Regions from separate parts of the Streptomyces sp. NBC_01288 genome, predicted to be linked through region 2. Evidence: riboswitches for the same ligand, from Rfam matches in the RefSeq annotation. Region 2 holds a riboswitch; each other region holds the start of a gene.
What was found. A riboswitch is a leader RNA that binds a small molecule or an ion and turns the genes downstream of it on or off. The one in region 2 is predicted to bind cyclic di-AMP.

Region 1: linked by a shared signal. The riboswitch ahead of OG194_RS01700 (C40 family peptidase) and the one ahead of OG194_RS27625 (transglycosylase family protein) in region 2 are both predicted to bind cyclic di-AMP.
Region 3: linked by a shared signal. The riboswitch ahead of OG194_RS19150 (transglycosylase SLT domain-containing protein) and the one ahead of OG194_RS27625 (transglycosylase family protein) in region 2 are both predicted to bind cyclic di-AMP.

The regions. Positions count from the first base shown of each region.
Region 1 is NZ_CP108427.1:353,435-363,947, reverse strand. It holds gene OG194_RS01720 (hypothetical protein) at 1-4, opposite strand, end outside; gene OG194_RS01715 (GtrA family protein) at 60-593, opposite strand; gene OG194_RS01710 (endonuclease/exonuclease/phosphatase family protein) at 785-1,633, shown strand; gene OG194_RS01705 (hypothetical protein) at 1,635-2,093, opposite strand; gene OG194_RS01700 (C40 family peptidase) at 2,291-3,946, opposite strand; cyclic di-AMP (ydaO/yuaA leader) riboswitch at 3,955-4,129, opposite strand; gene OG194_RS01695 (DUF1996 domain-containing protein) at 4,489-6,570, shown strand; gene OG194_RS01690 (glyceraldehyde-3-phosphate dehydrogenase) at 6,676-8,121, opposite strand; gene OG194_RS01685 (SCO5918 family protein) at 8,282-8,608, opposite strand; gene OG194_RS01680 (DEAD/DEAH box helicase) at 8,673-10,256, opposite strand; gene OG194_RS01675 (cold-shock protein) at 10,437-10,513, opposite strand, start outside.
Region 2 is NZ_CP108427.1:6,111,887-6,122,399, forward strand. It holds gene OG194_RS27595 (glycoside hydrolase domain-containing protein) at 1-259, shown strand, start outside; gene OG194_RS27600 (SurA N-terminal domain-containing protein) at 437-1,084, shown strand; gene OG194_RS27605 (nucleoside triphosphate pyrophosphohydrolase) at 1,220-2,215, shown strand; gene OG194_RS27610 (tetratricopeptide repeat protein) at 2,285-4,606, shown strand; gene OG194_RS27615 (cytochrome P450 family protein) at 4,603-6,027, shown strand; gene OG194_RS27620 (LysM peptidoglycan-binding domain-containing protein) at 6,253-7,230, shown strand; cyclic di-AMP (ydaO/yuaA leader) riboswitch at 7,424-7,605, shown strand; gene OG194_RS27625 (transglycosylase family protein) at 7,615-8,310, shown strand; gene eno (phosphopyruvate hydratase) at 8,626-9,912, shown strand; gene OG194_RS27635 (FtsB family cell division protein) at 10,012-10,488, shown strand.
Region 3 is NZ_CP108427.1:4,337,490-4,348,002, reverse strand. It holds gene OG194_RS19180 (beta-galactosidase) at 1-1,182, opposite strand, end outside; gene OG194_RS19175 (ABC transporter substrate-binding protein) at 1,394-2,728, shown strand; gene OG194_RS19170 (carbohydrate ABC transporter permease) at 2,725-3,714, shown strand; gene OG194_RS19165 (carbohydrate ABC transporter permease) at 3,711-4,592, shown strand; gene OG194_RS19160 (LacI family DNA-binding transcriptional regulator) at 4,789-5,817, shown strand; gene OG194_RS19155 (HAD family hydrolase) at 5,924-6,730, shown strand; gene OG194_RS19150 (transglycosylase SLT domain-containing protein) at 6,838-7,314, opposite strand; cyclic di-AMP (ydaO/yuaA leader) riboswitch at 7,318-7,489, opposite strand; gene OG194_RS19145 (CocE/NonD family hydrolase) at 7,753-9,747, opposite strand; gene OG194_RS19140 (peptide MFS transporter) at 9,764-10,513, opposite strand, start outside.

The DNA of each region.
Region 1 (10,513 bases), 5.8 Mb from region 2:
ACATGCCCCCGCCGCCTGTGAATTGGAAACGATCAGCCTAGCCGATCACCGGGGGACGTTCAGTTTGGAGCGAGCGCGAACTGCCGCCGCTGCAACGTGCCTACGGTAGCCGGAGCCTCCAACATGCCCTGAAGGCGCTGGAGTTGCCGCGAGCCGTTCATGGCCGCCTGGCCACTACCGGTGGCGAAGACGTACAGGCGCAGCAGGAGGAACCGGGCGAGGCCGGCAAGCCCTGAAGCGCTGAGGTAGACGATCTGCTCGGTCGGCATCCCCGGCGACGACTGCACCAGATGCAGGACGAACATCGCGGCGCAGGTCACCCCGTAGGCCGCCGCGGCCGAGCCCGCCGACTGCCAGTGCCGACGCCATCCGGCGGGCCGGCCCGAGCCGAAGGTGAAACGGGCATGGAGTTCCGTGCACAGGAGGGTGGAGACGACGGTGATCAGCGCGTTCGCCAGCGCCCAGGGCAGCTGCTCCGCCAACAGGGCCACGGCGCCGCTGGAGAGGAGCCCGACACCGCCGCCCAGTGCCACGAACCGGGCGAAGGAGGCGAGCGGACCGGGAGCGGCCGGGGTCCGGGGCGCGTCGTCCATGGCGGTCTCCATCCGCTCCGTACGCTACGCCGCGGTGATGCGGCCGCGTAGGATTGCTTGACTTACTCAACTATAGCGGATTGATTGAGTTACGCAAGTACATTTTCGCGACGGAGGAACGGGAGGAACCAGGGGAGCCCCTCCCGCAGGCGACCTCCGTACAATGCGGCCTGACCATGGGTGAGTTACTGGTGAGATGCGCGACGTTCAACGTGCTGCACGGTCGGCAGATCCTGCCGGACGGCCGCCCGAACCCCGTTGCCCCCGGCGATCCCTCGGCGCCCCTCGCCGAAGCCGTCGCGTCCCTGGACGCCGACGTGGTGGCACTCCAGGAGATCGACTGTCTCCAGGAACGGTCGGGCGGTGTCGATCAGGCGGCGGTCGCCGCCGACGCGATGGGTGCACGCGACTGGAGATACGCGACGGCGCTGCACTGCCGTTCCGTGCCCGGCCGGGGCTGGGTCTCCGACCCGACCGAACCCGGGATGCGCGTCTACGGCCCCGAGGGGCAGCGGCAGCCCGAAGTCCCTTCGCACGGACTGGCGTTGCTCTCCCGGCTCCCGGTCCGCGAGTGGCGGGCCCTACGGCTCCCGGCGGCGCCCTTCGGGATGCCGTTGCGGGTGGCCGGGCAGGCGTTTCCGGTGCTGGCGCGGGATCAGTCCCGGGCCGCCCTGGCCGCCGTACTGGAAGGACCGCACGGCCCGTTCACCGTCGTGGCCGTCCATCTCTCGTTCGTGCCGGGGTGGAACATTGGGCAACTGCGCACCGTGCGCCGCTGGATCGCCGATCTGCCCCAACCCCGGGTGCTGATGGGCGACTTCAACCTCTTCGGCGCCCTTCCCCGGCTCACCCTGAACGCGACCGCGCCGCGTGGCTGGCGGAGTTCGGCGCGGCGGGCGACCTTTCCGTCGCACCGCCCGCTCGTGCAACTCGACCACATCCTGGCGACGGGGCTCGGCGCGGACGCCGTAGGGGCAGCGCACGCGCCAAGGACGGCGATCTCGGATCACCGGCCGTTGGTGGTGGAGTTGGCGCTCTGAGTCAGTTCCAGAGGGGGTAGGTCACGGTGTGCTGGAACTTGTCCGGCCTCGCGCCCGGGTACGTCAGGGTGATCTCCGTGTACTGCCGCGCCTGCGGGTGCCGCTTCCAGGTCTGCGGAGTGTCCAGCCGGACGGTGACCGCGAACGAGTGGAACTTGCCCACCGCGCAGTAGGGCTTGCAGTCGTTCACCACGTTGACGCCCGTGGCCGTCGCGGAGTCGCTGTTCCAGGACGTCCAACGCAGCGACGTGAGGCGGCTGTTGCCGTCGCCGCACGCGAGCATGAAGTCGGTGGGGCGCACCTGGGGATGCCACAGGCAGTCGACGAGCACGGGGTCCTGTAGCTGTCGGTGGGCGGTCACCGGGACCGTGGTCGGCGCCGCCGACGAGGTGCCGACGGCCGGCCCGAGCAGGGCTGCGGCACAGAGCGTGACGATTCCGACCATGGTGTGTTTGTACATGTCCGCTCCCGGCCGCCTCTTCGTCCTCGTCGCCCCGCACCAGCGGTGGGCCCGCCTGCCGGGGCGCGGTCGTCGTGTCTCTGTCGACGCTACGACCGTGTCCCAGGATGCACCACTCGTACGGGTCTACGACACGGTTGGCCGGGAGTGTCGTGAGGTGTGCGGTAGGGGCCGGGAAATGCCCGGCCCCGATCGGATCAGGCGGGCCGTACGGCGCCCCGGATGGCGGCGGCACCGGCGTAGAAGATCGACTCCTCGCGTATCGGCGTACCCGGACTCGGCGCGTGGATCATCAGGCCGTTGCCGGTGTAGAGGCCGACGTGATCGATGCTGTCGTAGAAGAAGATCAGGTCGCCGGGGCGGATGTCCGTGAGCGGGACGAGGGCGCCGGCACCCGACTGTTCCTGGGCGGTACGAGGGAGGAGGACGCCCGCGGCCTTCCAGGCGGCCTGGGTGAGGCTGGAGCAGTCGTACGCGTCCGGTCCCGCCGCGCCCCACAGGCAGGGCCTGCCGATCTGGGCGCGGGCGAAGGCGAGCGCGGTGCTGGTCTTGCTGAGCGTGGTGGGGTCCTGCGGCGCGGCGGGTACGGCCGCGGCGGGCGCCGGGCTGATGGTCGGGGCCGGGGGAAGAATGATCTCCGGGGCCATCGTCGGAGCCGTGGGCAGGGTGAACTCGGGAGCGATGGCCGGGGCCGCGGCGAAGGAGACCTCGGCGGCGGGCGGTGCCGGCTGCCACTCCTGCTGCGGCGGGCGCCAGTCCGGTTCCGGCGTGGGGTACGAGGTCCGCTGCTCGGTCACCGGAGGCATCTGGCCGGTGGACCAGGCCTGTTGCTCGGGGACGATCGGCATCTGACCGGTGGCCCAGGTCTGTTGCTCGGCCACGATCGGCATCTGGCCCGTCGACCAAGCCTGTTGCTGGGGCAGGACGGGCATCTGCCCCGTGGACCAGGCCTGTTGCTCGGGCGCGATGGGCATCTGGCCCGTCGACCACATCTGCTGTTCGGGGACCATGGGCATCGACCCGGTCGACCAAGTCGCCTCCGGGGTGGGCCAGTTGGTCTCCGCGGGCGGCCAGGTAGCACCAGCCGGGGCGGATTCGGTGCGCGGAGCCGCGATGTAAGGGAGCAGCTCCAGGTCCGCCGTGAGCGGGTCGAAGGCCGGTGCCGGGGCGGCCGCGACGGCGAACTGCTGTGCCTCCACGGAGGGCATGGGCGCCACCTCGATGGAGGGCACGGGCGGCAGGTCGAGGACCGTCGGCTGCGGCATCTGAGCCATCTGCTGCATGTACGGCATCTGAGGCGACCGGGGTGCCTGCGGCGCGGCGATCTGAGGCGACTGGGGTGCCTGCGGCGCGGCAGGCGGCAGCGCGGCGATCGGTCCGGCCGTCAACTCTGCGATGGGCGCGGCGAGTTGAGGGGTGACGGGCTCCGGTGCGCCGGTCCCCGCGGTCAGTTCGGCCACGGCGCGGCTGGGCTGCGCCTCAAGCGCGCGGCCGCCGCCTTCGGGCTCGGGGCGTCGTTCGGACCGCTCGGGCCTGGGTGCCGCCGAGCGGGCGGGAGTCCTGCCGGGCGGCAGTTTCGCCGGTACGGTCGGGCCCATCTGGGCGCGAGCGCGGTCGAACAACTGCCGAGTGACGGCGTCTTGGGCGGGGTCGGAAGTACGCGACGCGCTGGGGCGGGGTTCGACACGCTTGCGCGGACCGCCGGACATCTTGCGTGTGGCGTTGTAGTTTCCGGTGGCCGTCTCGGCCCTGTCGTAAAGGGAGTTGATCCGCCGCTGGACTTCGTCACGGCTGGGTCGGTCGTCCACGGTGGGGCCACTGCCTCCGGTGCGCGTACTTCGTTCTGCCGGCATGGCAGACGTGCTCCTTCCGTATCGCGCCTACCGGGTTAGCTGTCGGGTTCGGGCGGCCGATCACGGAAGGATTGCCCTACGACCCTTGCCCAAGCGGGCGGTCGGGTCGATTCACCCCAAGTTCGGTTGGGTCCCCGGCTCCGGCTGTCGCGAGCGACACACCGGACTCGGCGCAAACCGTGCGGCCCGGCGCTGATCGCCGGAGTAGGTCGTACGGTCTGAGCGTCAACTTAGCCAACGTGTGTGCCTCGTGTGAAGGTTGAAGCGCGATATGTCCGATACGTTTTTGTGACCTTTACCTCGCTCAGATACTTCGGCTGGATGCGTCGAGGGTTCGATCGAGGGCTCATGGGTCCGCCGAGTCGGGTGATCCATATGAGGTCGCTATGAATTTTTGGGACGGTTGAACACACTGGCGTCCCGCTCCGTATTGGAACGGGGGATTTCCATGCCGGGACGATCCGGGCCGACCGATACGTGTAGGAGCAACTTCCTTGGCACGCAACACGCGCAGACGCCCAACGGGCGCACGACGCGCGACGATGGCAGCAGTCGCCCTGATGCTGGGCGGCGGAGGACTGGTGGCGGCGAACGTCTACGCGTCGGCGTCCGAAGGCGGTTGGGGCGGTGACTCGTCCCAGCAAGGGTCTCCCGACGCGGCATCGAGTGGCGCGACGATCGACTGCCCGGACATCGGCACCCAGTTGACGTCGGTCCCCGACGAGGCGAAGACCGAGGTCGACGCCCAACTCGCGCTTCTGGACCAGCAGATAACCGAGGCCTACCAGAAACTGAAGGACTCGACGGAGTCCATACGCCAGGACGCCTCCTTCGCCGACAACGCGATCATGAATCCGTTGAAGGAGAAGCGGGCCGCGACGATCGGGCGGATCGACGACGCCATCGACCGGGTCGGGGACCGCCCCGAGGGTCTCGACGCGCTCGCCGGCTGCACGCTGATCGCCCCCACGAACGGCGACGAGAACGGCAGCGGGGGTGACCAGAGCGGTAGCGCCGACCCGACCGGCCAGGACCAGCAGCAGGGTGACGGCCAGGGCGAGCAGGGGAACCAGCAGTCCACGAACGGGCCCGTCGCCTCGGACTACGCGGACATCACCTCCGTGCAGCCCAACGTGAACACCCCGCAGGACCAGGGCGACGCCTCCCGCGGCACGTTCGTCACCGCATGTGGCGTGAACGAGAACGGCCTGTTCAACTCGGACAACGTGATCGTCGCGCCCGGAGTCACCAACGGAGCCCACCACTTCCACGACTACATCGGCAACCAGTCGAACAACGCCTTCGCGAGCGACGACGACCTGGCGAAGGCCGACACGAGTTGTGAGAACCCGGGCGACAAGTCCACGTACTACTGGCCCGTGTTGCGGCTCCAGAACGGCAAGCAGGAGCGGGACGCGGACAAGCCCGGCGGCGGCACCGAGGGCAACTCCGGTCAGATCGTCACCGCGAAGGCGGCCACGCTGACGTTCGTGGGGAACCCGAAGAGCAAGGTCGTCGCGATGCCGCGCCTCCTGCGCATCATCACCGGCGACGCCAAGGCCTTCGTGAACGGCCCGGCCAACGCCAACGCCTCCTGGAGCTGCACCGGTTTCGAGGACCGGCAGCTCAAGGACAAGTACCCGCTGTGTCCCGCGGGCAGTGACGTGGTGCGCACCTTCAAGTTCCAGAGCTGCTGGGACGGTCGCAACATCGACAGCGCCAACCACCGCACCCACGTGGCCTTCGAGGCCGCCGACGGCTCCTGCCCGACGGGCTTCGAGGCCATCCCGCAGCTGGTGCAGCGGATCGTCTACGACGTGGACGCGCCGAGCCTCCAGGACGGCGGCAAGACGACCCCGCTGTTCGCGGTCGACTCCTTCCCCGAGCAGCAGCACAAGCCCGTCACCGACCACGGCGACTTCATCAACGTCTTCGACGAGGGCCTGATGAAGGACATGGTCAGCTGCATCAACGACGGCAAGAAGTGCGGCGCCGGCACGAACGACGACCCCGGAGGCTCGGGCGACGGCTCCGGCTCCGGTGACGGCTCCGGTTCGGGTGGCGGCTCCGGGAACGGTGGGGGTTCCGGCGAGCCGCAGGAGTCCCCGTCGGCCACCGACACCGCTACGGCGGCGCCCACGGCCACCGCGTCCGACGAGCCCGCCGGGAACGGCGGCAACGAGGGCAATGGCGGTAACGGCGGCAATGCCGGGAACGGTGACAACGGCGGCAACGGTGACGAGCCCACCGCGGACCCCGCGACTAGCGCCCCGGACACCGAGACCAACGCCCCCGAGCCCACCGACACCCAGACCACCGACCCCGGTGATCTGACGACGGCTGTCTCGGTCCCCAAGGCAGACACGAAGACCGAAGGGTCCAAGTCGAGCGAGACGCAGGGGAGTTCGGACAACGGCTCCGGCGGCGAGGTCGGCAGCGCCGTGACGACACCGCCCGCCTCGTCCTCCGGCGGGGAGAGCTACGCGGCCGTAGGCCCGAACCAGCCGCAGGCGCAGGGCGGGCTGGCGGAGACCGGCGCGAATCTGTGGCCCGCGGTGGCCGGAGCGCTGCTGCTCGTCGCCGGATTCGTCGTGCTGTACCGAGGCAAGCGCAGTACACGCTGACACAGCGCACCCAGGTGCACGTCTGTGACAACGACGGCCCGGCCGCCCTCACTTGGGGGTGGCCGGGCCGTCACGCATTCAGCGCTCCGGGGCAGAAGACCTCGGTCAGACAGCCGGGGAGGGATACGTCGGATACTCGACTCCGGAGACGTGCTGGACGACCCGGACGACCTGGCAGGAGTAGCCGAACTCGTTGTCGTACCAGAGGTAGAGGATCGCGTTGTCGCCGTCGACCTTGGTGGCGCCCGCGTCGATGATCGAGGCGTGGCGCGAGCCCATGAAGTCGCTCGACACCGCGTCGGGGGCGGTGGTGAAGTCGATCTGCCGTTTGAGCGGCGAGGTGAGCGAGACATCGCGGAGGTAGTCCAGGACCTCGGCACGAGTGGTCTCGCGGCCGAGCCGCAGGCTGAGGATCGCGATCGAGACGTCCGGCACCGGGACCCGGATCGAGCTCCCGGTGATCGGCGCCTTCAGGTCCGGCAGCGCCTTGGCGACGGCGGAGGCGGCACCGGTCTCGGTGATCACCATGTTCAGCGGCGCCGAACGGCCGCGTCGGTCGGCCTTGTGGTAATTGTCCAGCAGGTTCTGGTCGTTGGTGAACGAGTGGACGGTCTCCACATGGCCGCGCAGCACACCGTACTCGTCGGCCATCGCCTTCAGCGGCGGCACGATCGCGTTGGTGGTGCAGGACGCGCAGGACAGGATCTGCTCGTCCGGCTTGATCGTGTCGTGGTTGACGCCGTGCACGATGTTCGGGACATCGCCCTTGCCGGGTGCGGTCAGCACGACGTTGTCGATGCCGGGCCGCAGATGCTGCGAAAGCCCTTCCCGGTCACGCCACTTGCCCGTGTTGTCGATGAGGATGGCGTCCTTGATCCCGTACGCCGTGTAGTCGACCTCGGACGGGTCGCCCGCGTAGATCACCTTGATCTCGTTGCCGTTGGCGATGATCGTGCTGCTCGCCTCGTCGACGGTGATCGTGCCCTGGAACTGGCCGTGGATCGAGTCGCGGCGCAGCAGCGAGGCCCGCTTCACGATGTCCTGGTCGCCACCCTGCCTTACGACGATGGCGCGCAGCCGGAGACCGTTGCCCGAGCCGGCCTTCTCGATGAGCAGGCGGGCGACCAGGCGGCCGATGCGGCCGAAGCCGTAGAGGACGACGTCGCGGCCCTCGCGGCGCTCGATCTTGTCGGCGCCGGTGGCACCGGCGACGGCCTCGGCGGTGAACTCCTCGACGGAGAGCCCGCGTTCGTCGCTGCGGTGGGTCGCGGCGAGCATGCCGATGTCGATCTGCGAGGGGCCCAGGTCGAGCGCGGTGAGCGTCCGCAGGTAGGGGAGGGTCTCGACGACGGAGAGCTCCTCGCCGGCGATCTGGCGGGCGAACCGGTGGGTCTTGAGGATGCTGACCACCGACTTGTTGACCAGGGAGCGGCTGTGCAGCAGGACCGTGACGTCCCGCTCGCGGTGCAGCTTCCCGATCATCGGGATCATCGACTCCGCGATCTCCTCGCGGGTCTTCCAGTTGGTGAACGAGTCCTCGTTGACAGGCACAGAATTCTCTTTCGAGCTAGGCGGCGCTCATATGCTAACCCGCTGTTCATCTGCCCGTTCAGCAGGGGTGCCGCCCGGCCCGTAGCAGGCCCGGAACGCCGAGAAGGGCCCTGCCGACGCGCGTCGGCAGGGCCCTTCTCCGGCTGTACTGGTGTCGCTTCTACACGGTCTCCGACACGTCCTGGGCCGCGCCGCTGCCCAGCAGGGCCGACGCGTTCTCCAGCGGAGTGAGGACGTGCACCGGCACGGCCTCGGGCAATCCGTGGCAGGTGAAGCCGAGCCGGGTCATGGCCCGGATGACCTCGCCGCTGTTGAAGTCACGGGGGTCCTGCCGGGTGATGACCTGCCCCACCTGCTTGACGGGGTAGCGGCGCCGCCCGATGGTCACGGACTCACCCGTGACCAGTTCGGGCTTGATGCCCTTCATCGTCTCCAGGACACCCATCTTGGTGAGGTCGAAGGGATACCGGGCGATGACACAGCGCATGTTGCCTCACAGAGAGAAGGAGGATCGGGGGCCGAACGGGCGCCCGAAGGCGCCGAGTTGGTCCTCAGGCCGCAGAGCCGAAGGACGAGCGTCGCTGCCCCCGGCTGCTGCTGCCGCCGGCACTGCCGCTGCTGCCGCCACGCCGAGCCGCACCACCGGCGGACCGGCCCTCGCCGGCCCCGGCCGGACGGCCACGACGGCCCCGGGACGACGAGGAGGACGGGCTACGGCGGGTGCGCTCGCGCTCCACGACCGGGGCCTGGATGACGACCGGCACGCCGGACGGGGCCTGGGCGCCCGTGATCCGGGTCAGCTCCTCCTCGCCGGAGCGCACCGCGGTGACCTCCGCGGTGACGCCGGCCATGGTCATCAGCCGGGTGAAGTCACGGCGCTGGTCGGGGGTGACCAGCGTGACGACACTGCCGGACTCGCCCGCACGGGCCGTACGGCCGCCGCGGTGCAGGTAGTCCTTGGGGTCGGTGGGCGGGTCGACGTTGACGACCAGGTCGAGGTTGTCGACGTGGATGCCGCGCGCCGCGACGTTGGTCGCCACCAGCGCCGTCACATGCCCGTCCTTGAACTGGGCGAGGGTGCGGGTGCGCTGCGGCTGGGACTTGCCGCCGTGCAGACCGGCCGCGCGGACGCCGTTGTTCAGCAGGTGCTTCACCAGCCGGTCCACCGCGTGCTTGGTGTCCAGGAACATGATGACCCGGCCCTCGCGCGCCGCGATCTCGGTGGTCGCGCGCTGCTTGTCCGTGCCGTGCACGTGCAGGACGTGGTGCTCCATCGTCGTGACCGCGCCCGCGGAGGGGTCGACGGAGTGGACGACGGGGTCGGTCAGGTAGCGGCGGACCAGGAGGTCCACGTTGCGGTCCAGGGTGGCCGAGAACAGCATCCGCTGGCCGCCCGTCTGCACCTGGTCGAGCAGTGCGGTGACCTGCGGCATGAAGCCCATGTCGGCCATCTGGTCGGCCTCGTCGAGGACGGTGATGGTCACGCTGTCCAGGCGGCAGTCGCCGCGCTCGATGAGGTCCTTGAGGCGTCCCGGAGTCGCGACCACGACCTCCGCACCGCCACGCAGCGCCCCGGCCTGACGGCCGATCGACATACCGCCGACGACGGTGGTCATCCGCACGCTGACGGCGCGGGCGTACGGGGTGAGCGCGTCGGTGACCTGCTGGGCCAGCTCGCGGGTGGGAACGAGCACGAGGGCGAGCGGCGCACGCGGCTCGGCTCGGCGGCCCGCCGTACGGGCCAGCATCGCGAGGCCGAAGGCGAGGGTCTTGCCGGAGCCGGTGCGGCCGCGGCCGAGCACGTCACGGCCGGCGAGGGAGTTGGGGAGCGTCGTCGCCTGGATCGGGAACGGGACGGTGACGCCTTCGTGGCCGAGCGCGGCCAACAGCTTTGCCGGCATGTCGAGTTCGGCGAACGCGTCCACGGCGGGAAGGCCGGGGGTCACCGTCTTCGGCAGGGCGAACTCGCCCTGCAGGGCGACCGGACGGCCACCGCCGCCGCCCTTGGAGCGGCGCGGCGCGCTGGAGCGGTTGCCGGACGGAGCTGCCGAGCGGTAGCCGCCGCCGCTCTTTGCGGATTCCGGATTTCCATTACGCTTTCGCGAGAAGCGGTCATTCGTACGTGCGCGGTTCAAAATGTGGAACCTTCCTTGATATGGCACGTATCAAGGAATTCCCGCGGTGAATGAACGGCGCAGAGAATCGCAAGAACGAGCCGGTGGCTTCGGCGGAATATCGCCGAAAGCGTGGAAAATGCAGCGAGCTGGGGCCCGCACCCCAAGGTGCGGGCCCCAGCTGCGAAGTAAACGTCGTCGTTACGCAGGAACGATGTTCTCGGCCGTCGGGCCCTTCTGGCCCTGCGCGATGTCGAAGGTCACCTTCTGACCCTCCT
Region 2 (10,513 bases):
CGGTTACTACGGCTTCAGCAGCTCCAGCGCCAAGGCGATCGCGACCGCGACCAACAAGACGGACCTGCCGGGCAACCTCTGGTACGCGCTGTGGGACAAGACGTACACGACGACCTCGGACTGGCCCTGGGGCTCCACCCAGTTCACCAACCACAGCCGCGCCCACCAGTACATGGTCAACAGCAAGGAGACCCGCGGCGGTTACACGATCACCGTGGACCGCGACGCCTGGGACGCGCCGGTCGCCATCACCGGCTGAGCGCGAGGCCCTTGGCGGGCGGGCGTGATGGAGCCTGCGGAGCCCACGCGTGCGTGCCGGTGCCCGAAGTCCTGGTGAATCGTTGGTCGAATGGGTTGGCCCAAGGCGACCCACTGCCTACCATCGATCACCGCAAGACTTTGTGCACCGTCGCACAATCTCCAACGGGAGGCTCCCTTGCACCGCCGCCGTCGCACCGCGCTCGTCCTCACCGCCGTGATCGCCGCCGCGGCCCCCGCCCTGACCGCCTGCGGAAACGAGGCGCATCCGGGCGCCGCGGCCGTCGTGGGCGGCCAGCGCATCACCGTCGCGCAGTTGCAGAGCCGGGTGAACGAGGTGCGCACGGCCCAGCGGTCGGCCGTACAGAACGAGGCACAGTACGAGCGCGCCATCGCCACCACCGGTGGCCTCACCCGCGAGACGCTCTACGGCATGGTCTTCGACCAGGTCGTCCACCGCGCCGCCCAGGACGCCGGAATCACCGTCACCCGCAAGGACATCCAGGACATGCGGGCCGGCCTCGCCCAGCAGGCGGGCGGCTCCAAGGCCCTGGAGGCGACCTGGCTCGCCCAGTACGGCGTCCCCCCGCAACGCCTCGACGAGAACCTCCGCCTCCAGGTGGAGGGCCGCAAACTCGCCGCGGAACTCGGCACCGACACCACCCAGCCCGCCTTCTGGAAGGCCCTCTCCACCGCCTCCAAGGAACTCCACGTCGACCTCAACCCGCGCTACGGCACGTGGGACGTGGCCAAGAGCAGCCGGGTGGACGCGAAGACGCCGTGGGTGCGGGAAGTCACCGCGTCGCAGACTCAGCAGTCGGCGTAACGGTACGGCGGCTCGGTCGGCGGGCAGACGAGGGCAGGCAGGTCGGAGGCCGGCCTGTGGACAGCAGCGGAGCCCGGTGTCCGTCGGCCTGTGGATAACTCCGGGGCTGTCGGCGGCGTGGGTTACGTTCGGTGGGTGAACGCAACCAGTCCCGGCCCCGCTCCCGAGGGCGCCCCCGCCCCCACGCCCGGCCGCATCGTCCTGCTCACCACCAGCCACCGCGTCGCCCCCGGCCTGCTGTCCTGGCCCGCCTGGCAGGCGCTGCGCGACGCCGACCGGGTGCTGTGCGCGGACGGCGCGCATCCGCAGCTGCCGTATCTCCGCGAGGCCGGAATACAGGTGGACGAGGCCTCCCCGACCGCCGAGGAACTGGTCGCCGCCTGCGCGGACGGCTCCACGGTGGTGGTCGTGGCCACGGGTGAGGGCGAACCGGCCCTGACCGACGGCCTGGCCCGCCTGGCAGGCTCGGGCCGCGTCCAGATGCCGGACCTGGAACTGCTCCCCGCCTCCTACGACCTGCCCGGCGCCCGCCTCCTCGACCTCGTCCAGGTCATGGACCGCATCCGTGCCGAGTGCCCGTGGTCCTCCCAGCAGACCCACAAGGGCCTGGCGAAGTACGGCATCGAGGAGGCGTACGAACTCGTCGAGGCGATCGAGGAGGGCGACCGCGACGAACTCCGCGAGGAACTCGGCGATGTCCTCCTCCAGGTCGTCTTCCACGCCCGCATCGCCGAGGAGGACCCCGACACCCCCTTCTCCATCGACGACGTGGCCGCCGGCATCATCACCAAGCTGATCCACCGTCACCCCCATGTCTTCGGCGACGAGACGGCGTCAACTCCCGAGGAGGTGAAGGCCCATTGGCTCCGCACCAAGGCCGAGGAGAAGCGCCGCACCTCCATCACCGAGGGCATCCCCATGGGCCAGCCCGGCCTCGCCCTCGCGTCGAAGCTGGCATCGCGTGTGCGCACGGCGGGACTTGAGGTGCCGTTGCCTACGGGGGATGCCGGTATCGGGTACGAGTTGCTGGCGCTGGCTGTGCGGGCGGAGGCGGCGGGGGTGGATCCGGAGGCTGCCTTGCGGGCGGCGGGGCGGGCTTATCGGGATGCGATCAGAGGCGTCGAAGGCTGAGTCAACGGCCCTGTGAATCAGTACCTTTGACGGCGAGGAGCTGAGGATCGCGCGGGGGAGGTGGCGGGTGTGACAGAGGAAAAGGAGCGGTTGGCGACAGCGGGGGCCCGTGTGCTCATTGAGGGGGCGGCCTCAACCGCCTTGTGGGAGCCGATCCATGACAGCTTCGCGGCGTGGTTCCGGCGCCATGCGTTGACCGAGACGGAACTCCACCTCAGCCGACTCGAAAGGCTCGGCCGACGATTCCGGGTACTGAACTCTCTGAATCCGATCCAGGAGAGGCGACGATGGCGCTTCAGGCTCCTCGACGTGCTCATGAGGGCGTCCAGTTCAGCAGCGGCCGCTACCGAACTCGCCGCGCTCATCGATGAGTTCGCGTCGGCCCTCGCGGCCCGCCCGCGCGAGGAACGACTCGAGTTCCGAGACCACCTCGACTTTCGCGGCAGCACCTTCAAAGGGACGGTGGCCGCCGTCCAGCACAACCACTACGGCGCCATTCCCTCCCCGGCGGCCTGGCGCCCGGTCGGGCAAGTCGGGCCCGTGGAGTTCGGAGTGGGTCCGACGCGGCGGGTGCTCGGTCTGCCTGACGTCCCGCCGTACGTGCGGCGGGACTGTGACGACGACCTTCGTATTCATCTCGCCCACAACGGCCTGGTGCTGATCCTCGGCGAGCTGTACGCGGGCAAGTCATACACGGCGTGGCACGGAGTGCAGTCGTTGAAGAGGCACATCCTCTACGCTCCGTATCCGGGCGACGACCTGCGCGCCGTGCTGAGCGTGTTGGACGGGAATCCCGGCGACTACGTCATCTGGCTGGACGAGTTGACCGACCACCTGGGAAGCGGCGGTCTCGATCTGAAGCTCCTGGGACGGTTCACCTCCCTCGGAGCCGTCATGCTCGGCACGATCAACCCCGAGGAGTACTACCGGCGCCGTTCCGGGACGGCGCCGGGCGAGCGGGTCATCGCCGCGGCCCGCACGGTGGAACTGGCGCGAGAGTGGAGCGACGCCGAACTGGAGCGGCTTGCGGGGCTCGACGACCCGCGCGCGTACCCGGCGTACATGTGGAGCGGTCGGGAGGGCGCCGCCTCGTACTTCGCGATCGGGCATCTGCTGTTCGACGAGTGGCGGCGCGTGGGGACCCAAGTGAGTCACCCGCGCGGGCAGTTGCTGGTACGTGCTGCGGTCGACCTCGCTCGGTGCGGGGTCAGGGGAGCGGTGCCGGTGGAATTGCTGAGAAGGGTCCACGAACACTATGGGGCAGAGGAACGCGAGTCCTTCGAGGACGCTCTCGCCTGGGCGACGAAACCCCTGTTCGGAGCGTCGGGGCTCCTGGTACGGGGGGATGAGGCGCAGACCTGGCGGGTGTACGGGGCTCTCGTCGCGGAAGCCACGAGAGCGGACGGCAACCTGGAACCGGTGCCGGACGAGGTGTGGTGGACGCTGCTGGACGAGTCCGGGCCAGACTCTGTCGTCGACCGCGATGCCATCCTTGACGGGGCCCGTACCGCGTTCCTCTCCCGGCTAAACGGGGAGGACACGGCCTTGATGATCGCCTTCGCCGGCCGCGTCGGACCCGATGAGCGCTGTGCCCTGCTCAGCCGGGCGGCGGACGTGGGCGACTGGAGGGGTGCCGAGGCACTCGCAGCGTTCCTCATGACACGCGGCGACACCACGCAGGCCATGCCGTATCTGGAGCAGGCGGCTGCGGCCGGTGGTTCCTGGGCCGCAACCACACTGGGCAAGCTCCTCCGCGACCAAGCCGAAGCATGGCTGCGCAGAGCCGCCGAAGCCGGTGACCCCGTGGCCGCCCATGAACTCGGCGACACGCTGGTCGGCACCGGTCGCGAGGACGAGGCACTTCTTTGGTACCGCAGGGCTGCGGCCGCCGGCCGCCTCGAGGTCGCCGTAAGTCTCGGTGCTCTTCTGAGCAGTTGGCGGGCCCCGGAGGCGGACGTCTGGTTGTGTTATGCCGCCGCACGGGGTGATGCGCGCGGCGCAGGTGAACTGGGCGTCCATCTCTCGTGGGAGCCAGAGGCCGACGAAGTCAAGCTGGTCCCCTACTACCAGTCAGCCGCACATGCTGGAGATGCGAGCGCGGCATTCAACCTCGGCCAGTGGATGGCCAGGCAGGATCGGTTCGACGAGGCGATGGAGTTATATCGCCAAGCCCTCCAAGGGGGCGTCTCCGAGGCGGAGACGGCCATCGGGGTGCTGCTGGACCTGCAGGGCAGGATGGCCGAAGCCGCGGACTGGTATCAGAGGGTTGAAGTCGCGGACACGTATCGATGGGCTGGCACCGCGAACCCCATCGGCCTCCCCGAAGTCCTCCCGGCACCGCCCCGCCCTCCGGACGGCACCACCCCCACCCCAGATACCGTCAACGAGTGACCAACCAGCCCAGCCACCCCACCCCGCCGAACCCCGCGACCCCCACTCCGGACCAGGCCCCCGACCTCTTCACCTGGGAATTCGCCACCAACCCCTACCCCACCTACGCCTGGCTCCGCGAGCACGCCCCCGTGCACAAGACCCGGCTCCCCAGCGGAGTGGAGGCCTGGTTGGTCACCCGTTACGTCGATGCCAAGCACGCCCTCGCCGACCCCCGGCTCTCCAAGAACCCCGCGCACCATGACGAACCGGCGCACGCGAAGGGCAAGACGGGTATCCCGGGTGAACGCAAGGCCGAGTTGATGACGCATCTGCTCAACATCGACCCCCCGGACCACACCCGCCTCCGACGACTGGTCAGCAAGGCGTTCACACCCCGGCGGGTGGCCGAATTCGCGCCCCGGGTGCAGGAGTTGACGAACGATCTGATCGACCGGTTCGCAGCCGACGGCTCCGCCGACCTCATCCACGACTTCGCCTTCCCGCTCCCCATCTACGCCATCTGCGACCTCCTCGGCGTCCCCCGCGAGGACCAGGACGACTTCCGTGACTGGGCGGGCATGATGATCCGGCACGGAGGCGGGCCGCGCGGCGGAGTCGCCCGGTCCGTCAAGAAGATGCGCGCCTATCTCGCCGACCTCATCCACCGCAAACGCGAAGCCCTCTCCGACGCCCCCACCCCGCACCCCGGCGTGAACCTGTCCGGCGCCCCAGCCCCACACCCCGGCGTGAACCTGTCCGGCACCCCCGCCCCGTACCCCGGCGAGAACCCCACCGGCACCCCCACCCCGACCCCCACTCCCACCGAAGACCTCCTCTCCGGCCTGATCCGCGCCTCCGACCACGGCGAGCACCTCACCGAGAACGAGGCCGCGGCGATGGCCTTCATCCTGCTGTTCGCCGGCTTCGAGACGACTGTCAACCTCATCGGCAACGGCATGTACGCCCTCCTCACCCACCCCGAGCAGCGCGCCCGCCTGGAGAAGTCCCTGGCCGCGGGGGAGAGCGGCCTCCTCGAAACCGGCGTGGAGGAACTCCTGCGCTACGACGGCCCCGTGGAGCTCGCCACCTGGCGCTTCGCCACCCGTCCGCTCACCCTCGGCGGGCAGGACATCGCGGCCGGCGACCCCGTGCTGGTCGTACTGGCCGCCGCGGACCGGGACCCGGAACGGTTCGCCGATCCCGACGTCCTCGATCTCGGGCGCCGTGACAATCAACACCTCGGCTACGGCCACGGCATCCACTACTGCCTCGGCGCCCCGCTAGCCCGGCTGGAGGGCCAGACCGCGCTGGCCACGCTCCTCACCCGCCTCCCCGACCTGCAACTCGCCGGAGATCCGGCCGACTTGCGCTGGCGCGGCGGCCTCATCATGCGCGGACTGCGCACACTCCCCGTGGAGTTCACCCCGGAACGCCGTTGAACAGGTGGTCCGGAGCGCCGCTGAACCGGCAATCCAGCCCCCTAAACCCGAAAGTGACAGTTCTTCAACTCTGTGATCTTCACGTGATCTCCGTGGCATTAACTTGTGACAAGTGATCGACTGTGGGTACGTTCACGTACCAGCGCGGCGCCCCGCACCACCCCACGCAGCACCCCCGCACCACCCGCCGCGCGGTCCCCCCGCTGTCACGCGAAAGGCCTCCGCATGCTCTCCGGGAACGGTCGTCACCGTCGCCCCCGTCAGGCTCCGGCTCTCCTCGTCGCGGCCGGGGTGACCGGCTCCGCCATCGCCATCCCCCTTCTCGCCGCGGCCTCCGCGAACGCCGCCGACGGCACCACCTGGGACAAGGTGGCCAACTGCGAGAGCGGCGGCTCCTGGAGCGAGAACGACGGCAACGGCTACTACGGCGGCCTGCAGATGACCCAGGACGAATGGGAGAAGTACGGCGGCCTCGCCTACGCCCCGAGCGCCGACCTGGCCAGCCGCTCCCAGCAGATAGCCGTCGCCGAGAAGATCCTCGCCGACAAGGGCACCTCCGCGTGGACCACCTGCGCGCTGCTCTCCGGTCTCACCACCACCTCGGGTTCGACGGACGTCGACACCGGCCTCGCGAGTGACTCCCCGTCGGCCACTCCGACCGGCTCCTCCGACTCCGGTTCCGACGCCGACTCCGGTTCGTCGGACTCGTCCGCTTCCTCCGGGTTGTCCGACTCCGGCACCACGGACTCGACTTCGTCCGACGCGTCCGGCGGCGACTCGTCGAGCGACAGCCCCTCGCCCACCGCGACGGACAACTCCGCCAAGTCCGACAAGTCAACCACTCCTTCGACCGGCAACGACTCGGTCGCCGCCTCCCCGAAAATCGACGAATCGGACAACTCGGGCCAGGCGGTGGGCAAATGGAGCCTCGTCGACACCGGCGCGCTCAGCGATTCCGACGACCAGCAGGGTGACCAGCAGAGTGCCGGTAAGCATCGCGGTGCCAGCGCCGAGGAGAGCGTGTCGCCGCAGACCTACACCGTCCGCGCCGGCGACTCCCTCGCGTCCATCGCCGACTCCCTTGGTTACGACGGCGGATGGCGTGCGCTCTACGCCGAGAACAAAAAGGTGATAGGCGCCGATCCGACCCAGATCGCCGCCGGTCAGACCTTGGACGTCGGTACGGAAGTGGACGAAAAGTAGCAAGAGAGCAGCGGGAGTTCACGTCATGCTTCGAGCTGAATGTCCGGTTTGATCAAAGTGTGGGATGAGTCTCAGAAGCCCTGATCGTCTTTGAAATTCCGCCGATTCCGTGTCTACGGTCAAGGCCGCTCGTCACCACGAGCCCCGGCTGCCGCACACGCCGAGTCCTGCCAGCGGCCTCCGGGAACATTCGTCGCGTCAAGCGCCGTAGGCAGGAGCGGGGGACCCAAGGTAAGCGCCGGGCCCGGGAGTTGAGAGACGACCGGAACCGGCTTGGGGTTAAGTCGTGCCGCGTACGAGACGTACGAGCACGGCCGGGCAACTCACACGGCCCGAACCCGACAGCTCACCTCGCAGGCGTCGGTGAGGGGATTGGGATTTTCCATGCTGTTTTCCAGCAAGGGCAAGCACCGCCGTCCGTCTAAGGCCACCCGCGTCGCCACGCTCGCCGGCGTCACCGGTGTCGCGATCGCCGCCCCGCTGATGGCCACCGGCAGCGCCTCCGCCGCCACCGCGTCCGAGTGGGACACGGTCGCCAGCTGCGAGTCCGGCGGCAACTGGTCCATCAACACCGGTAACGGCTACTACGGCGGCCTGCAGTTCTCCGCCTCGACGTGGGCCGCGTACGGCGGCACCGCCTACGCCTCCACCGCGAACCAGGCCTCCAAGTCCCAGCAGATAGCCGTCGCCGAGAAGGTTCTCGCCGCCCAGGGCAAGGGTGCCTGGCCCACCTGCGGCACCGGCCTCTCCGGCGCCTCGTACTCCGGCGGCAGCTCCAGCTCGTCGAGCAGCTCGAACAGCTCCAGCTCCTCCAAGAGCACCACCGAGCGCTCCACGAGCGACACCACCGCCTCCCGCTCCGCCGAGCGCCCGGCCGCCAAGAAGACCGTCACCACCCCGACCGGCAAGAAGGTCAAGAAGGGTGACGGCGAGTACAAGGTCGTCAAGGGCGACACCCTCAGCTCCATCGCCGAGAAGCACAAGGTGAAGGGCGGCTGGCAGCAGCTGTTCAAGCTGAACAAGGACATCATCGACGACGCCGACTTCATCTTCCCGGGCCAGCAGCTCCACCTGAAGTGACAGCCCGAAACGACATATCGGTCTCGTAGCTGAACCACAGCGCCCTCACATCCGTGGTCCCCATCATGGAGACCTCGTGAGGGTCACCCCCGTCCCCCACGGGCTCCCCGCTCCGGTGCGTGTTCCCCCGTACGCACCGGAGCGGGGCTTTTTTGCGCGCTCTTCAGCGAAGCGCTTTGTTCCGTTCGGAAACAATTTACTCTCGGTTCTGTCCATCAGGCGGCCGACCGGATGGCCAATCGCCCCGAGCCGGTTAGGCTCGTCTCGCAGAGCCGCTGCGGTGTTGCCGTAGCCGCGTCAGACCCCAAGAAGGAGATGCTCGTGCCGTCCATCGACGTCGTCGTAGCCCGGGAAATCCTGGACTCCCGAGGCAACCCCACGGTCGAGGTCGAGGTCGGCCTCGACGACGGCAGCACGGGTCGTGCCGCCGTTCCGTCCGGCGCCTCCACGGGTGCCTTCGAGGCCATCGAGCTGCGTGACGGTGACCCCAACCGCTACGGCGGCAAGGGTGTCGAGAAGGCCGTTCTCGCCGTCATCGAGCAGATCGGCCCGGAGCTCGTCGGCTACGACGCCACCGAGCAGCGACTGATCGACCAGGCGATGTTCGACCTGGACGCCACCGACAACAAGGGCTCGCTCGGCGCCAACGCCATCCTCGGCGTCTCCCTCGCCGTCGCGCACGCCGCGTCCGAGGCCAGCGACCTCCCCCTCTTCCGCTACCTCGGCGGCCCGAACGCGCACCTGCTGCCCGTTCCGATGATGAACATCCTGAACGGCGGCTCGCACGCCGACTCGAACGTGGACATCCAGGAGTTCATGATCGCCCCGATCGGCGCGGAGTCCTTCTCCGAGGCGCTGCGCTGGGGCGCCGAGGTCTACCACACCCTCAAGAAGGTGCTGAAGACCAAGGGCCTGTCCACCGGCCTCGGCGACGAGGGCGGCTTCGCCCCGAACCTGGAGTCCAACCGCGCCGCGCTCGACCTCATCATCGAGGCCATCAAGCAGGCCGGTTACATCCCCGGCGAGCAGATCGGGCTCGCGCTCGACGTCGCCGCGTCCGAGTTCTACAAGGACGGCAAGTACGAGTTCGAGGGCAAGTCCCGCTCGGCCGCCGAGATGACCGAGTACTACGAGGAGCTCGTGGCGGCCTACCCGCTCGTCTCCATCGAGGACCCGCTGTACGAGGACGACTGGGCCGGCTGGAAGGTCATCACCGACCGCATCGGCGACAAGGTCCAGATCGTCGGCGACGACCTCTTCGTCACCAACCCGGAGCGTCTCGCCCGCGGCATCGAGGAGGGCACGGCCAACGCCTTGCTCGTCAAGGTGAACCAGATCGGCTCGCTGACCGAGACCCTGGACGCCGTCGAGATGGCCCAGCGCAACGGCTTCAAGTGCATGATGTCCCACCGCTCCGGCGAGACCGAGGACACCACCATCGCCGACCTCGCCGTCGCGGTGAACTGCGGCCAGATCAAGACCGGCGCCCCGGCCCGCTCGGACCGCGTCGCCAAGTACAACCAGCTGCTCCGCATCGAGGAGATCCTCGACGACGCGGCCGAGTACGCGGGCCGCAGCGCGTTCCCCCGCTTCAAGGGCTGACCCATACCGGGCTAAGCCTTAGCCAGTCGTACGTACGTCCCCGCACCCGGTCCCGTACCGTGTGCGGGGACGTACGCACGTGTGAAGGGGAGGCGGGACATGGCCGTGAAGGACCGGGACCGGTTCTCCACCGCGACCAGGCTCAAGCTGCTCGGCGAGCAGACGGCGGCCCGTGTCTACCGCTCCCAGACCAAGCGGCAGGCCCGCCGCTCCCGGCTCACCGGCCGGGCGGCCCTCCTCGCCCTGGTGCTGTGCTCGCTGATCGTGGCGCTGGCGTACCCGATAAGGCAGTACGTCTCCCAGCGCGCCGAGATCTCCGATCTCCAACGGCAGCAGGAGCAGGCGCGGCAGCGCGTCGAGCAGCTCCGCGACCTCAAGGCGCGCTGGCAGGACGACTCGTACGCGGAGCAGCAGATCCGGCAGCGGCTGCACTACGTGATGCCCGGGGAGACGGGCTACATCGTGATCGACCCGGACGCGGCCAAGCAGTCGCGCGCGGAACTGGGGGCGGCCGACCGCCCGTGGTACTCGAACGTCTGGGACGGCGTGGACAAGTCCGACGCCTCCGACCAGTGACTGACCGGGGCAGAGGCCGCGATCA
Region 3 (10,513 bases), 1.8 Mb from region 2:
CCGTAGCTCCGCGAGGTCGGCGACACGCTTCCCGAGGTCGGTGACCTCACGCCAACCCCGGTTGTCCGTACCGGAGTTCGCCAGCATCGCCGTGTGGAACTTCTCCGCCCCCGACTGCGACTGCCGCCACTGGAAGAACATCGCGCCCTCGGAACCCCGGGCCACATGCCCGAGCGAGTTGCGCGCCATCTCACCGGGACGCTTCGCGGGGTTGTACGGCTGCCAGTTGACCCCGGACGTGGCGTGTTCCAGGAGCAGCCACGGGCCACCGCCCGCCACCGAGCGGGTCAAGTCCGCCGCCAGCGCCAGGTTCACGTGCGTGCGGCGGCCGTCGGTCATCAGGTAGTGGTCGTTGGTGACGAGGTCGACCTCCTTCGCCCAGGCCCAGTAGTCCACGGTCTGGCCCTGGCTCGGCGCGACCATGAAGTTGGTGGTGACGGGGACGCCGGGGGAGAGGCGGTGCAGGATGTCCCGCTCGGCGACGAAGTTGGCGCGGGCCTGGGCGTCGGCGAAGCGGTGGTAGTCGAGTTGCTGGGTGGGATTGCATACGGACGGGGTCGCCCGGGGCGGAGTGATCTCCTCCCAGTCGCCGTACTGCTGGCCCCAAAACGCCGTTCCCCAGGCGTGGTTGAGGGCATCGAGGGTGTCGTGGCGCTCGCGCAGCCAGCCCCGGAAAGCCGCCGCGCACACATCGCAGTAGCAGGCGAGGACGGGGGCGCCGTACTCGTTGTGGACGTGCCACAGGACCACGGCCGGGTGGCTGCCGTAGCGCTCGGCCAGCGCCCGCGTGATCGTGGCCGCGGCCGACCGATAGGCCGGGTTGGAGTGGCAGATCGCGCCCCGCGAGCCGAAGGCGAGGCGGACTCCCTCGCGCGTCACCGGGAGCGCGTCGGGGTGCGCGCGGTAGAACCACGCCGGCGGTACGACAGTCGGCGTGCCGAGGTTCACGGAGATCCCGGACGCGTGCAGCAGGCCCATCACCGTGTCCAGCCACTCCCAGTCGTACTCACCGGGACGCGGCTCCATCCGGGCCCAGGAGAAGACGCCGAGGGAGACCGCCGTGACCCCGGCCTCCCGCATCAGCCGTACGTCCTCCTCCCAGACCTCCTGCGGCCACTGCTCGGGGTTGTAGTCACCTCCGAAGGCGAGCGGCAGACGGTCGTGGGGGGCGGGGGACGGCATGGGTTCACTCCCGGGGATCGGAGGAGAAAGTCGGCTGTTTCTGTGATCGTGCACATGGATGGTTGCGGCGTCCATCCGTCAGCAACAAGTAGGTAACCCCACGGTTCATCCATTGACAAGGGTCCGAAACAATTCTCTACTGTGCACGGTCACAGAGCCGTGCGGAGCAGGTGGGACACCTCCGAGGCCGGCTCGCACTCAGTCAGGGGAGATGAAGATGTCGATCCACCGCCACCAGTTCAGCAGGCGCAGCATTCTTGCCGGGGCAGCAGCCGTAGGCCTCACGGGCACCCTCGCCGCCTGCGGCGGTTCCGACGACGACTCCGGCAAGAGCAGCGGGCCCGTCAAGCTCACCTACTGGGCCTGGGCGCCGAACATGGACAAGGTCGCCGCGATCTGGAACAAGAAGAACCCGGACATCACGGTCACGGTGTCCAAGCAGGCGGCCGGCAAGGACATCGTCTCCAAGCTGATCACCGCGAAGAAGGCGGGCAACGCCCCCGACCTGATCCAGGTCGAGTACCAGTCGCTGCCGACGCTGGTCTCGAACGACGTGCTCGCGGACATCTCGAAGTACGCGAAGTCCGCCAAGTCCGAGTTCGCCGAGGGACTTTGGAGCATGGTGACGCTCGGCACCGACGCGGTGTACGCGATACCGCAGGACTCCGGGCCGCTGATGTTCTTCTACCGCGAGGACCTGTTCAAGAAGCACAACCTGACCGTCCCGGCCACCTGGGACGACTTCGCCAAGACCGCCCGCGCCGCCAAGAAGGCGGTCCCGGACGCCTACTTGACGACGTTCTCCGCCAACGACCCTGGATTGTTCGCCGGGTTGGCGCAGCAGGCCGGTGCCAAGTGGTGGACCGTGGAGAGCGGCGGCAAGTGGACCGTCGGCATCGACGACGCGGCGACGAAGGAGGTCACCGACTTCTGGGGCGGCCTCGTCCAGGAGGGCGCGATCGACAACCAGCCGATGTACACGCCGGCTTGGAGCAGCGCCCTGAACAAGGGCACCCACCTCGGCTGGGTCTCCGCCGTGTGGGCGCCCGGCGTGCTGATCAGCTCGGCCCCCGACACCAAGGGCAAGTGGCGGATGGCGCCGCTGCCGCAGTGGAGCACGGGCGAGGACGTCACCGGCAGCTGGGGCGGCTCCTCCACCGGCGTCTCCACCGACTCCAAGCACGCCGAGGCCGCGGCCAAGTTCGCGACCTGGCTGAACACCGACGCGGAGGCGCTGGCCGCCCTGGTCAAGGAGGCCTCCATCTACCCGGCGGCCACCAAGGGCCAGTCCGGCTCGGTGCTGACGGCCCCCGCGTTCTTCCCGAACCAGACCGACTTCTACGACACGGCCGCGAAGATCGCCGCCACCACGGCCGCGTCCGCCTGGGGCCCGAACGTCCAGGTCGCCTACGACACCTTCAGCGACGCGTTCGGCAAGGCCACCAAGGCGAAGAAGGCGGCGCAGTTCGACACCGCGCTCGCCACCATGCAGTCGTCGACCTTCACCGACATGAAGAAGCAGGGCTTCAAGGTGACCGAGGCATGACCAGCACTCCGCTCAAGGGCGCCGACCGGTCGACGGTCGGGCCCTTGGCGGACGGCACCGCCGCCTCCGTCCGCCCCCGCCGCCTCCGTCGCCGTGGCCGCAGCGCGCCGTACTGGTTCCTCGTACCGGCCGTGCTCCTGTTCGCCGCCTTCACCGTCGTACCGATCGGGTACGCGGTGTGGCTCAGTCTCCACAAGGTCCAGGTCAAGGGCATCGGCCTCGGCAAGGGCGCCCGTCAGCAGGTCTGGAACGGCATCGGGAACTACACCGACGTCCTGCACGACTCCGAGTTCGGCCACAGCGTCCTGCGCGCCTTCGGCTACGGCCTGATCGTCATCCCCACGATGCTCGGTCTGGCGCTGGTCTTCGCGCTGATGCTGGACACCCCGCAGGCCCGCAGCGCCAAGTTCGCGCGCCTCGCGATCTTCCTGCCGTACGCCGTCCCCGGCATCATCGCCGCCCTGATGTGGGGCTTTCTGTACCTGCCGACGGTCAGCCCCTTCTACTACCTGCTGCGCGAGTTCAACCTCCCGCAGCCGGACCTGTTCGACGGCGGCAACCTGTACCTGTCCTTCGCGAACATCGCGGTATGGGGCGGCACGGGCTTCAACATGATCGTCATCTACACCGCCCTGCGCTCCATCCCGCAGGAGATCTACGAGGCCGCCCGCATCGACGGCGCGTCCGACCTGAAGATCGCCCTGCGGATCAAGATCCCGATCGTGATGCCGTCCCTCGTGCTCACGTTCTTCTTCTCGGTCATCGCCACGCTCCAGGTCTTCACCGAGCCCATGGCGCTCAGGCCGCTGACCAACGGCCTCTCCAGTTCCTGGAGTCCGCTGATGGCCATCTACGACGCCGCCTTCCTCAGGTCGGACATCTACGGCGCCTCCGCCACCGCCGTGGTGCTGGCCCTGGCGACCTTCGCGCTCTCCTTCACCCTGCTGCGCGTCTCCGACCGCTACACCCGGGAGGACCGGGCATGACCCCCCTCACCCTCACCGCCACCGACGCCCGCCCGGGCCCCGCGAAGCCGAAGCGCACCGCGTGGGTGCCGACCCTGGTGCTGGTCATCGGCTCGCTGTACTGCCTGATCCCCGTGGTCTGGGTGGTCATCGCGGCCAGCAAGGGCCGCGGCGAACTGTTCTCCACGTTCACCTTCGCCCCCGGCTCCGGCTTCCTCGACAACTTCAAGGACCTGAGCGCGTACCGCGACGGCATCTACTGGCAGTGGATGGTCAACTCCCTCTTCTACGCGGGCGGCGGCGCCCTGCTCTCCGCCGCGGTCTCGGCCGCCGGCGGCTACGCACTGGGCCGATTCGCCTTCAGGGGCCGGGAGTTCATCTTCAAGCTGATGCTGGCCGGCGTCCTCGTCCCGAGCATCGTGCTGACCGTCCCCCAGTACTTCCTCCTCTCCAAGCTGGGCCTGGCCGACTCGTACTGGTCGATGCTCCTGCCGTCGATCCTCTCGCCCTACGGCGTCTACCTCGTCCGTATCTACGCGGCCGCCTCCGTGCCCGCCGAACTCCTCGAAGCCGCCCGGATGGACGGCGCGAGCGAGTGGCGGATCTTCTCGCGGATCGCGGTGCCGATGATGATGCCGGGCCTCATCACGGTGTTCCTGTTCCAGTTCGTCGGCATCTGGAACAACTTCCTGCTGCCGTACGTGATGCTCGCGGACGACACCAAGTTCCCGCTCACACTGGGCCTTTACACCCTGCTCAACCAGGGCGCCTCACAGCCCGCGCTCTACACCCTGGTCATCATGGGCTGCTTCCTCGCGATCCTGCCGCTGATCGCGCTGTTCCTGGTGATCCAGCGCTTCTGGTCCCTGGACCTGCTGAGCGGATCGGTCAAGGCGTGAGCGCTCCGCTGGAAGGGCGGTGATGGGCCGTCGCTCGTCTGCCGCGCCGTCGTGGCTGGTCGCGCCCACGCGGCGGTAGCGGCAAATCAAACACAGCCCCGCGCCCCTTTGGGGCGCGGCCTGACCGCCGCTGGCTTTCCACGATCTGCCCGGGCGGCCCCCCACAGCCGACCGCCCCCCACCACGAACGAGGAACATGACCACCAGCTCGAACGGACGCCGCAAACCGCCCACCATCCACGACGTGGCCCGGGAGGCAGGGGTCTCACGGGGGACCGTCTCCCGGTTCCTGAACGGCGGCCACTACGTCTCACCCGCCGCCCGCACCGCGGTGGAGACGGCGATCAGGAAGACGGGCTACGTCGTCAACCGGCACGCCCGCTCCCTGAGCACCGGACGGTCGGACTCGGTGGCGTTCCTCCTCACCGAGCCGCAGGAGAAGTTCTTCGAGGACCCCAACTTCAATGTCCTGCTGCGGGGTTGCACCGAACACCTGGCCCGCCACGACATCCCGCTGCTCCTGATGCTGGCCTCGTCGAAGGACGAACGCCGCCGCCTGACCCGGTACATCACCTCGGGCCACGTGGACGGCGTCCTCCTCGTCTCCAACCACAGCGGCGACCCGGTCGCGGCCGAACTCCGGGACGCGGGAATCCCGTTGGTGGCCTGCGGCAAACCGCTCGGCGCCGCCTCCAAGTACAGCTACGTCGCCGCCGCCGACCGCGACGGCGCCCAGGAGATGGTCCGCCACCTCGTCGCCGCGGGCCGCCGCCGCATCGCCATGGTCACCGGCCCGCTCGACGCACCGGGCGGCCCCGACCGCCTGGCGGGTTACCGAGACGTCCTCACGGAGGCAGGCCTGCCCCACGACCCGAACCTCGTCGTGGAGGGCGACTACCGCCGCACAGGCGGCGAGGAAGCAGCCCGCAGACTCCTCACCCAGGCCCCCGACATAGACGCGGTCTTCGTAGCCTCCGACCTGATGGCCCTGGGAGTCGTCAACACCCTCCAGCAGTCCGGCCGTTCGGTCCCGGATGACATCGCTGTCGGAGGATTCGACGACTCGGCGGCGGCCACCTCGATCACCCCGGCCCTCACGACCATGCGTCAGCCCTACGACCGCATCAGCGCCGAAATGGTGCGGATGCTCCTCGCCCAGATCGCCGGCGAGGACACGGCGGGCGTGATTCTGCCTACGGAACTGGTGGTACGGGAGTCGGCATAACGGTCGTAATTGTCAAACCAACCGGAACACGAGTACACGCATGTGAAGGCAGCAGCCGTCCGGTTCGTGTCGAGTCGGTGGGGCGTTCCATCCGTATTCTCTGATCATGGCCGCACCCCTCGCATATGCACTGATCGCCACCGACCTGGACGGAACGCTGCTGCGTGGCGACGACACGCTCTCCGACCGGTCCCGCGCCGTACTGCGGCGGGTGGCGGAGGCCGGTGCCCGGCACCTCGTCGTCACCGGCCGGCCCGCCCCGAGGGTGCGGCCCCTCCTCGACGACCTCGGCTCCAGAGGGCTCGCGGTGTGCGGACAGGGCGCGCAGTTGTACGACGCCGGCGCGGACCGTCTGCTCTGGTCGGTCACCCTGGACCGGGAGTTGGCGGAGACCGCGCTCGGCAAGATCGAGGCGGAGGTGGGCCAGGTGTACGCGGCGGTCGACCAGGACGGCGTGGACGGCCTGACGCTGATCGAGCCCGGCTACTTGATGCCGCACCCCACGCTCCCGGCGGTACGGGTAGGCAGGCGCGACGACTTGTGGTGCGAACCCATCAGCAAGGTGCTGCTCCGTCACCCCGCCCTGGAGGACGACGAGTTGGCGTCCACGGCCCGCTCGGTGGTTGGTTCCCTGGCCTCGGTCACCATGTCGGGCCCCGGCACCGTCGAACTCCAGCCACTCGGCATCACCAAGGCAACGGGACTGGCCCTGGCCGCCCGCCACTTGGGCCTGACCCCGTCCGACACCATCGCCTTCGGCGACATGCCGAACGACATCCCGATGTTCGACTGGGCAGCCCACGGCGTGGCCATGGCCAACGCCCACCCCGAACTCAAGGCAGTGGCGGACGAGGTGACGTCCTCGAACGAGGACGACGGCATCGCGCTGGTCCTGGAGAGACTGCTCGGCTGAGCCCTGAATGGCCCCGCAGGGGCACATTCAGGGGCGCGGGGAACTGCGCGACCAGCCACGACGGCGCCGCAGCCGAACGACGACGTCCCCCTGCTGAACCGGCGGAGCTAGTACGCGCCGTACACGTTGTCGATAGACCCGTACACCGCCGCCGCGTAGTTACAAGCAGCGGTGATGTTCGCGACCGGGTCATACGGATCAAACGAAGTCCCGGCCACGTGATACGCGTTGAACGTCGGGTCGATCACCTGAAGCAACCCCTTCGACGGCGTACCGGCCACCGCGTTGGAGTCCCAGTTGTTGATCGCGTACTGGTTACCGGACGACTCACGGATCACGTTCCGGTAGATCCCGTTGTACGTACCCGGAATCCCCTTCTGCGCCATGATCGCGAGCGACTCCCGGATCCACCCGTCAAGGGTGTTGGGGTACCCGGCGAGCGTGGTCGAGGCGGTGGTCGACGTGGTGGCCGCGGACGCGGTGGTCGCACCGACGACAGGCAGCGCGAGGATCGCGACACCGGTACCGGCGACGACGACACGGCGGACGAAGCGGGCACGGCGGGACTGAGCGGTTGCAGGCATGACGAGGTTCCTCTCCGTCGCCTGCGAGGTGAGCTGTCGGGTTCGGGCTGGGAGGTGCCCGGCCAAGCCCTTGCGGACGTGACTTAACCCCAAGCCGTTCCGGTCATGACGACCGGCCCGGCGACTTACCTGGTTCCCCCGCTCCTGCCGTGCGAGAAGTTCGTGACTGGGATGCCGGGCGGCGGCAGGATTCGGCGTTCCGCTCGACAGGCCGGGAAACTATGCGAGAGCACATGTCCGGAACAAGTGGCGGAATCACACCTAACCCCTATTGACCTTGGTCTGAGGCGTATGGGGCGCTTGATCCTTTGCGCGAGCCAAGGGTCAACTGTCAAATGCCGTAAGGGAAAACGCGGGCAGACCAGGACACAGGTCACGCACAGAAACGCGTGACCCAACTCACGGGAGGATTAAGAACGGCAAATCGGGCATTCGCCCTCAACTGGCAGTTCTCGGAATCCTTTTCTCCCAAGTGCGGTGGAAGATCACTTCTTCACCCTCGGTGCAGATAACCTCATTTGATGCAAGAAAGTCCGTTTCGTCACAAGTAATCTCCGACCGGGTGCGCACGCTCGTGTCCCATCCCAGCTCCGGTCGATGCAGCCGGATCGACCACTCCGAGAGGGTGCGCGCCGACAGCGGGTCCGACTCGTCGATCGTGTACGTCTCCAACGCGTCCTCGGTGAACTCCAACCCATCCGGATACACGCGCGTGCCGCCGTACCGGGGATCCACTTCGAGCCGCCACTCACCCTTCGCGACATCCCGTACGACCAGCCGCTCGGGGCGTGGTTCGTCAAGGGTCGCCGGGTAGTTGACCCCGAGCGGCTCGGCCTCCTCCGGCTCCTCGAAGCGAATGTCGCCCGCCGACTCCTGCTCCCGCACCGGGAGTTCGAGCGCGCTCCCCTCCGGGTCCAGCGTGAACCCAACCGAGGACTCCGGCTGCGGCCAGATCCACGGCCAGTACGCCGACGACACCGCGAGCCGGATGCGGTGCCCGGGCGGGAACGCGTGCCCGATGCCGTTCAGCTCGAAGGTCACGTCCTCGGTGGTGCCCGGCGTCCACGGCACCGCCCGGTCCCGCCCGTGCCGCGCCGACAGGTTCAACACGCCCCGGGTGACGAGGGTCGAGGCACCGTCGGGGGCGACGTCGCACAGCCGGGCGATCACCTGCCCGCGCGGCACCTCGCAGGTCAGCCGCAGCCGTATCCTCGGCCGCCCCAGCACCCACGTCTCGGCCGGCACCTCGAACTCGAAGCACGCGGAGCGCGCGTCCTCGTCCCGCTGGTCCGGCGGCAGATCGGCGTCGTTCCCGAAGGGGAAGAAACGGCCCGCGTCCACACCGGTGTGCATGGGGGAGCGGACGATCACGGGCGCGCCCCGGAGGCCGTACGTCGTCGTCTTCACGTGCGGCGAGGGCCACGCGGGCTCGCCGACCCAACGGCCCGGGAGGGTGTCGTAGACCGTGGCCGGCGGGTGCGAGTCGCTGACGTAGGCCCGTAGGAGCGGGTCGGACGTGACGCCGGTGTCCTTGTCCTTGAGCCAGTGGTCCCACCAGCGGAGGGTCTCCTGGAGGAAGCCGATCGCGGGGCCGGGCGGCAGGCCGCGGTCCGGGTACTGGTGCGACCACGGGCCGATCAGGCCGCGTACGCGGTCCGGCGGGAGGTGTTCGACGAGCCGTAGGACCGTGTCGCGGTACGGGTCGTGCCAGCCGCCCACCGCGAGGACGGCCGCGTCGATCGCGCCGTAGTCCTCGCAGACGCTGCCGTGCTTCCAGTAGTCGTCGCGGATCTGGTGGGCGAGCCAGGTGTGGATGAACGGGTCGATCTGTTCCAGGCGCTTGAGCCACATGTCGCGCCAGACCAGGCCCGCGTACTCGGGGTCCGGCGGGCGGGCGACGAAGGCGAGCATGGTGGCCGCCCAGGCGTGCAGGTCGACGGCGAGGGCGGAACCTCCCATGTAGTGCACGTCGTTGTCGTAGCGGTCGTCCGTCGAGCAGACCGTGACGATCGCCTTGAGCGGCTCGGGCGCGAGGGCCGCGATCTGGAGGGAGTTGAAGCCGCCCCAGGAGATGCCGAACATGCCGACCCTGCCGGTGCACCAGGGTTGCGCGGCAAGCCAGTTGACGACCTCCACGCCGTCGGCGAGTTCCTGCGCGTCGTACTCGTCGCCGGGGGCACCCTCACTGTTGCCGTGCCCGCGCACGTCGACCCGGACGGAGGCGTAGCCGTGGCCCGCGTACCAGGGGTGGCGCTGGGCGTCCCGGGGGGCGGTCCAGTCGGTCAGGCGGTACGGGAGGTATTCGAGGAGCGCGGGGACGGGTTCGTCCGTCACCGGGCGCCACACGCGCGCGTAGAGGCGTGTTCCGTCCGCGAGGGGGATGCGGATGTCCTCGTGGGCCGTCTTGTGGGGGAAGGACGTACGGATGCGCATGAGGGGACCCCTGGGTTCAGTGGACCGGGTGCATGGTCCGGCGCAGCCACGGCGCGGCGGCCATCACCGCGAGGCCCGCGGCCACCGCGATCGCGCCGTTGACGCCGAAGTAGGCCGGCTTGGAGACGTCGTCGTAGAGCTTCACCGTCTGGGCCTGGATGCCGTTCGCGAGGGCGAGGGACAGGAACCAGAGGGACATGGTCTGGCTGGAGAAGGCGGCCGGGGCGAGCTTCGTGGTGGCCGACATGCCGGAGGTCTCCAGGAGGATGTCGCCCAGGCCCAGCAGGAAGTACGAGCCGACGATCCACCAGGCCGACATCCGGTAGGCGTCGCCGCTGTGCCCGCTGGTCGGCAGGACCATCAGCAGGAAGGAGAGGCCGCCGAGTACGACGCCGATCGCGATCTTGTTGGAGGCGTGCGGCTGGCGGCGGCCCATGCGGACCCAGAGCGCGGCGACCACGGGCGCGAGCCCGACCTCGAAGGCGCCGAGCGCGCTCGCGTACCAGCTCGCGGGGAAGTCGAAGCCCAGGATGGTCGTCTCGGCGTTCGACGCGGCCAGCAGCATCATCGTCGAATAGGCCTGGAAGAGGATGAAGTTGAAGACCGTGGAGGCCAGGAACAGCACGATGTACGGGCGCAGTCGGCCGCGTTCTTCGGGGCTCACGCGCGGACTCTTGAACATCACCGCGAAGTACACGACCGGCGCGATCACGGAGATCACCGTGAGGAGGTCGACGAAGCGGCCCATCGTGAGCCAGCCGGCGGT